3 regions of the Priestia sp. 179-F W1.4 NHS genome follow, and region 3 is predicted to be linked to each of the others. Evidence: riboswitches for the same ligand, from Rfam matches in the RefSeq annotation. Region 3 holds a riboswitch; each other region holds the start of a gene.
The links. Region 3 has a riboswitch for S-adenosylmethionine ahead of ACH0CI_RS20405 (phosphoadenylyl-sulfate reductase). Riboswitches for the same ligand answer to the same signal wherever they lie in the genome.
Positions count from the first base shown of each region.

Region 1: linked by a shared signal. The riboswitch ahead of ACH0CI_RS17250 (Na+/H+ antiporter NhaC family protein) and the one ahead of ACH0CI_RS20405 (phosphoadenylyl-sulfate reductase) in region 3 are both predicted to bind S-adenosylmethionine.
Region 2: linked by a shared signal. The riboswitch ahead of ACH0CI_RS12855 (bifunctional homocysteine S-methyltransferase/methylenetetrahydrofolate reductase) and the one ahead of ACH0CI_RS20405 (phosphoadenylyl-sulfate reductase) in region 3 are both predicted to bind S-adenosylmethionine.

Region 1 is NZ_JBIQFF010000003.1:397,320-399,588, reverse strand. It holds gene ACH0CI_RS17255 (hypothetical protein) at 1-114, shown strand, start outside; gene ACH0CI_RS17250 (Na+/H+ antiporter NhaC family protein) at 154-1,464, opposite strand; SAM riboswitch class I at 1,550-1,656, opposite strand; gene ACH0CI_RS17245 (ABC transporter permease) at 1,758-2,269, opposite strand, start outside.
Region 2 is NZ_JBIQFF010000002.1:458,169-460,437, forward strand. It holds gene ACH0CI_RS12850 (YkvI family membrane protein) at 1-514, opposite strand, end outside; SAM riboswitch class I at 847-957, shown strand; gene ACH0CI_RS12855 (bifunctional homocysteine S-methyltransferase/methylenetetrahydrofolate reductase) at 1,065-2,269, shown strand, end outside.
Region 3 is NZ_JBIQFF010000004.1:360,692-362,960, forward strand. It holds gene cdaS (sporulation-specific diadenylate cyclase CdaS) at 1-419, opposite strand, end outside; SAM riboswitch class I at 733-835, shown strand; gene ACH0CI_RS20405 (phosphoadenylyl-sulfate reductase) at 1,089-1,802, shown strand; gene ACH0CI_RS20410 (sulfate permease) at 1,822-2,269, shown strand, end outside.

The sequences.
Region 1 (2,269 bases), on a different contig from region 3:
TTCATTTTATTATGCGGAATTGAAATCGGAGGAGCGGCTTATGCACTTAAACAAAATGAGACACTTTGGAAGGAGCTAGATGAAAAAAAGCCGACTGATTTTTTCAAACAGTAAAAAACCCTTAAAAAGAATGTTCTTTTTAAGGGTTTGATATTACGCAGCTTCTTTAGATGATTTTGATTTTTTATTTAAACGAGGAAAGCCAATTACAATCGCAATGATCCCGCAAACCGCTGTTAACATTGGATAGAATGTAAATGGAATAATCTCAACCGGTGAAACTTTAGCAAATCCTGCTGCGAGAAGCATTTGTGCACCGTAAGGGATAAGCCCTTGAACGCTGCATGAAAACAAGTCGAGCAGACTGGCTGATTTACGATTATCAATTGAATACTTATCAGAGATTTCTTTCGCTAACGGACCTGCTGTAATAATTGAAATCGTGTTATTAGCCGTGGCTAAATTGGTTAAACTTACTAATCCGGCGATACTGAATTCTCCGCCTTTTTTTGTTTGAATGCGTCGTGTTAATAGGTTCAATAAGAACTGAATACCGCCGTTATAGCGAATGAGTTCAACCATTCCGCCAATTAAAAGAGATAAAATAATTAATTCCGACATTCCGCCAATACCTTCTGTCACAGTTTTAGCAAGAGAAGAAAGCGTGTAGCTTCCGTCAGCTAATCCAATCACGCCGGCTAATACAATTCCTCCGGTTAAAATGCTTAATACGTTTGCACCAAATATGGCAGCAACGAGTACGCCGACATAAGGCAAGATTTTAAACCAGCTAAAATCTTTAATTTCTACTGATGACGTATTGCCTAGCGTCATTACAAGTAATAAAATCACTGTAACAATCGCTGCAGGAAGGACAATAAAAAAGTTTACTTTTAATTTATCTGACATATTTGTTTTTTGCGTACGAACTGCCGCAATGGTCGTATCAGAGATTACGGATAAATTATCTCCAAACATTGCACCACCAACAACAGCTGCAATTGCCAATGTAATGGATACATGCGCCTGCTCACTGATTCCTACAGCGATAGGCCCTAACGCAGCGATCGTTCCCATTGACGTTCCCATCGAAATTGAAATGAATGCGCCAATAACAAAGATTCCGACTACCACTAAGCTTTGCGGAAGCACAGACAGAGCTAAGTTTACCGTTGAATCAACAGCTCCCATGCCTTTAGCGACTTCTGAAAAAGCACCTGCTAAAATAAAAATAAGTACCATAATAATGATATCAGGATGCCCTGCTCCTTTAGCAAAACGCTCCACTTTTACATTAAGTGAATCTTTACGATTCATAGCCAGCGCCACAATGGCTGCAATAATAATGGCTACTAATACAGGAAGCTTATAAAAATCTCCCGTTATAATTCCTGATCCGACAAACAGGACTAAAAAGACGCCCAGCGGTAACAGCGCCCAGCCGTTTCCTTTTTGTTGTTCCATTCTTAACACCTCTTGTTTACGTAATAAAAAAAGACCTCTTCTTATTGATAAGAAGAGGTCTCTTATTTGTATCATAAGATTACCCTTCTCATCTTCCAAACGAAACATCGTCTGCTGGATTTGGCACCGCACTGCGTACAGCCAGTTGCCGAGACATCATAGGGCCAGTCCCTCCGTCTCTCTTGATAAGAAGTTTATAGTTGTTTTAAAAATAGTCTTTCACTACTGTAATCTCTTTTTATTTAATTGTCAAATGCTATTTTAGAAAAATATATAGTGCGAAAATTCTCACATCAATTAGCTACGTCTCGTTTTAAAAACGCTGCCCAAGCTACGCCCATAAAGAAGACAAAATGGGCAACTAAGATGAAAATGGAAAATGGAATCGTCATGCCGTCAAACAGCGGCTTCATTCCGTCCATATACTGCACAAAGTTCGTGTTGGCAAATAATAAAAATTTCCCCCACCATAAACCTAGCTCTGATACCAGTCCTGTTACAGCTTTCGCGCCGATACTTACGACAATAGCTAGACTGGAAGCAAGCGCGCTGTTTCTAAATAAAGACGACAGCATGAATGCGAACGTCATCATCATAAACGTTTCCATATACGCGCTGTCATACGTAAGCGTAATGTTTTTAAGCAGCTGCGCATCTCCTTCTAGACTGGCAAATCCAAAGAACAATGCTCCCCATACAAACGAAAAAAGCAAATAGCTCAGCAAGTAATACAAGCTAATTAAAACGAGCGTTATGTACTTGGACGTTAAAATCGTTGAACGTCTAGCAGGGCGAATTAAAAGAA
Region 2 (2,269 bases), on a different contig from region 3:
GCTTCGTTTGAATCAGTGAGAAATAGCTGACATTTGGCACAAAGATGATAAAAGCAAATGAAAGCATCATCGGCACAACAAGAGAATTAACCATTAAAATACCGTTAATTCCTCTTGCGATAAATATATAAGTTAAAACAATTGTACAAATCATCCCAACAGGAGGCCACAGCCCGAACTGTTCTTTTCCTATTGCCCCCGTACTCGCCAGCATGACTGAAGTTACTCCAAATAAAATGACGATCATTACACCGTTTACCGCTTTTCCAAGTACATCACCAAATAAATATGTATTAAGCTGCTGATAAGAAGAAGCCCCAATTGCGTGCGAAAGCAGCATCATTTTCGAACCTAGCCAAATAAAAAACAAGCCGCTGACCAAAATTCCAACCATTCCAAGTTCGCCGTACTGTGTAAAAAATTGAACAATTTCCTTGCCTGTTGCAAAACCGGCTCCTACAACGGTTCCTACATACGTAGCAGCAACCTGCAGCGTGAGTTTCCACCTTTTCATGCCCATCACCCTTCTACCCTTCATAGTTCACTATATGTAGAAACGGTTAAAAAAAGACGAGCCTTTTATATGTAAATCCTCGCCTCACCCGATGCTGTTCCTTTTTCGTTTTTTTATTTCCTTCTTGTTTTTTTCATAAAAACCCTTTATCCCTTAACATAACGGCAGTTTTCAAACAAAATATACGGATATTTTCCCTTTAGCTTTTAAATTTTCCTCAATATTTGCTGGAAATTCACAATTTACTGTTGTATAATTTCTAAAAATCAGATAAATTATTAAATAAGTATTCTTTCTATTTAAAAAAATATGTTTCAATTATATACAATTGATTCTTATCATGAGAGGTGGAGGGACTGGCCCTTTGAAACCTCAGCAACCAGTCGTTAGAGACATGGTGCTAAATCCAGCAAGCAATTAATTTATTGCTTGGAAGATAAGAAGGCGAAAAAAGTCTTCTTCTTAAGAAGACTTTTTCTATTTTATCGGCATATTGCATAAAACGAATCACTCGTGAAATAGAAGCGGAACAATTTAAGGAGGTTTTGACATGGGGTTACTTGAAGATTTAAAGTCTAAAATTTTAATTGGGGATGGTGCCACTGGTACCCTCCTTTACTCACACGGTATTGACAGCTGTTTTGAAGAACTAAACATCACCAAACCAGAAGAGGTTTCTCGTATTCACAGAGCCTATGTAGAAGCTGGTGCAAACGTTATTCAAACAAATACGTACGCTGCTAATTATCAAAAACTTGCCCGTTATGGATTAGAAGATTCAGTCAAAGACATCAATGTTGCTGGTGTAAAATTAGCGAAACAAGCCGCAAAAGATCAGGCTTACGTGGTTGGTACACTCGGCGGAATTCGTTCTTTCCAAAAAAATGCTATTAGTTTAGAAGAGGTTAAGCGGAGCATTCGTGAACAAATGTTTTGGCTTTTAAATGAAGGCGTGGATGGCCTTTTATTTGAAACATACTATGATTTCGAAGAATTAAAGACCGTTCTTACACTGGCAAGAAAAGAAACGGATAAGCCTATTATTACCCACGTTTCCCTGCATGATATTGGCGTACTGCAAGATGGCCGTCCTTTAGCAGATGCATTAAAAGAATTAGAAGACTTGGGAGCAGATGTTGTCGGGCTAAACTGCCGTTTAGGTCCTTACCATATGATTCAGTCTCTTGAAGAAGTACCGCTTCCTGATCGTGCTTTCTTATCTGCTTACCCTAATGCCAGCCTTCCGGCGTATGTGGAAGGCAAGCTGGAATATGAAACGAATGAAGACTACTTTGTAGAAAGCGCGCGTTTATTCCGCGAACAAGGGGTTCGCTTAATTGGAGGATGCTGCGGTACAACACCAGCTCACGTACGCGCCATGTCGTCTGCCTTAAAAGACCTGCCTCCAATTACAAGCAAAGTCGTTAAAATGAGACCTGCCGTTACGGTTCAAGAGCGTGAGCAGCAGGATAAACCTCATATGCACGAAATTGTGAAGAAGCGCCGCTCGGTTATCGTCGAGCTGGATCCGCCTAAACAGCTTGGTCCGACGAAATTTTTAGAAGGCGCAAAAGCACTTGATAAAGTCGGCGTAGATGCTATTACATTAGCTGATAATTCTCTTGCCTCACCTCGCATCAGCAACTTGGCAATGGCAACACTGATGCAACAAGAAACAAAAGCACGACCGCTTATTCACATTACCTGTCGCGACCGAAATTTAATTGGACTTCAATCTCATTTAATGGGACTTCA
Region 3 (2,269 bases):
TTTCTAATTAGGACGGCTCCGTCATGTAAGGGTGTCCCTGGATAGAACAGTGTCTCAACTAGCGTAGCGCTGACAGGAGCTTGAATAGGCATTCCTTTTTGAATAAGAGGATCAACATTTTGTTCCCGTTCAATGACAATTAAAGCGCCGTGACGTTTCTCAGAGAGGTTATGAATAGCTAGGGACAGAGCAGCGTATTCAAATGTATAAGGCGATAAGTAATGACGCAAGTAATAAGAGGCGGCCGTAGCTTGAACATCTTGAAATAACCTTCTCATCTCCTCAAAATCACATAAAATACAATGATCACTCGTGTCTAAATGTTTAATTAAATTAGAGGCTTCAGTTGAAATCTGCTGTAAATATGTTCGCACATTATTTTTAATTGTATCGTCTAATTGAAAGGGTTGTCTCTCCATCTTATATAGCTCCTATCTGTCAGTCAGTGTTATCTGTAATGTGTGCTAATGTGGGTGAATTATCCGTAAAGCTCATAAATCCGTTATTAATTTTATAGAGAGATTTTGTATTTTATTTAGCAAGAGAACATAAAAAGTCGGGGGAAAAAGAAAGCGCTTTATAAACTGATATATTCACATTTGGATTAAATTTACATATGTTGTTTTAAATAAAAGTATAGATATTTCTGTGAATTTAAAGTATAGTTTTCTTATCGGATATATAATTTTTAATGTTGACAAATATTCTAAATATGCTAAAATTTTTAAAAAATGCTTATCAAGAGTGGTGGAGGGATCTGGCCCGCTGAACCCCGGCAACCTGCTTAGCAAGGTGCTAATTCCAGCAAAGTGTGTATCATTTTGAAAGATAAGGTGAAAATTATTGCCTACCCAGTCTTTCAATACGGAAGACTTTTTATTTTGATATAGCGCAAGAGATATTTTGAGGAGGGACAACGATGACTGTAAACCCCGACTTAAAACAAACCTTTGAACACGCCGAAGCAAAGTAAGAATTAAATAGTTTCGCTGACTAGACACACTAGAGGCGGTTTTATCCAATTCTAGTGGGTAAAACCGTCTTTTTTTATTGGATAACGCGGATAACTGAGAATTGGAGTGGAGAAAATGGCAGACTTATATACGTACGAAAACTGGAGCGATACATTTCCAGAGTTCGACAGTAAAGATGAAACAAAAGGAGCCCTTTCAGCATTGCAGTGGGCGTATGATACCTACGGAGATTCAATTATTTATGCGTCAAGCTTTGGGATCGAAGGAATCGTGTTAATTGATTTAATTTCAAAAGTGAAAAAAGATGCTGAAATTGTCTTTTTAGATACAGGGGTTCATTTTAAAGAAACATATGAAGTGATTGATGCAATTAAAGAACGCTTCCCTGATTTACGTATTCATATGAAAAAGCCGGATTTAACTCTTGCAGAACAAGCTGAAAAACATGGAGATGAGCTTTGGAAGAGTCAGCCTAACCTATGCTGTCAAATTCGAAAAATCATTCCGCTAAGAGAATCCCTTGCTCCTTATGATGCGTGGATTTCTGGTTTGAGACGCGAGCAGTCTGAGTCTCGTGCCAACACGAATTATTTTAATAAAGATGAGAAATTCAAGAAGGTGAAAGTTTGTCCGTTAATTCATTGGTCATGGAAAGAAATTTGGCGTTATGTGTATAAGCATGATTTGCCATACAACAAACTTCATGATCAAGGCTACCCAAGTATCGGCTGTGAGCCCTGTACCGCACCTGCCTATAATGTAGACGATTTACGTTCAGGAAGATGGGCAGGTACACAAAAAGTGGAGTGCGGATTACACGAATCTTAAATACGAAAGAGCTGAATAAATGATGCTTTTATATGTTGCCTTTATCATTGCGCTTTTTTTTGCAATGAATATTGGGGCAAGCGGTGCAGCAGCTGCTATGGGCGTTTCATACGGCTCCGGTGCAATTAAAAAGCGAAGAGTGGCCCTGTTCATCTGTGCTGTAGGAATTGTGCTCGGAGCTGTTACCGGAGGCGGTGAGGTGGTAAAAACCATCAGTTCAGGTATCATACCTGAAAAACTGCTGTCAGTAGAATTAGTTATTATCATTCTGGCTGCTGCAACGCTGTCACTCTTTTTCGCGAATTTGATTGGTATCCCTTTATCAACAAGTGAAGTAACAGTTGGCTCAGTTGTTGGAGTAGGGGTAGCTTATCAATCTCTGTATGTAGAAAAACTTTTAATTGTCATGTCTTTTTGGATTATTGTTCCACTAGTTTCATTTGTTATTGCTTTTTTGATTGGGAAAG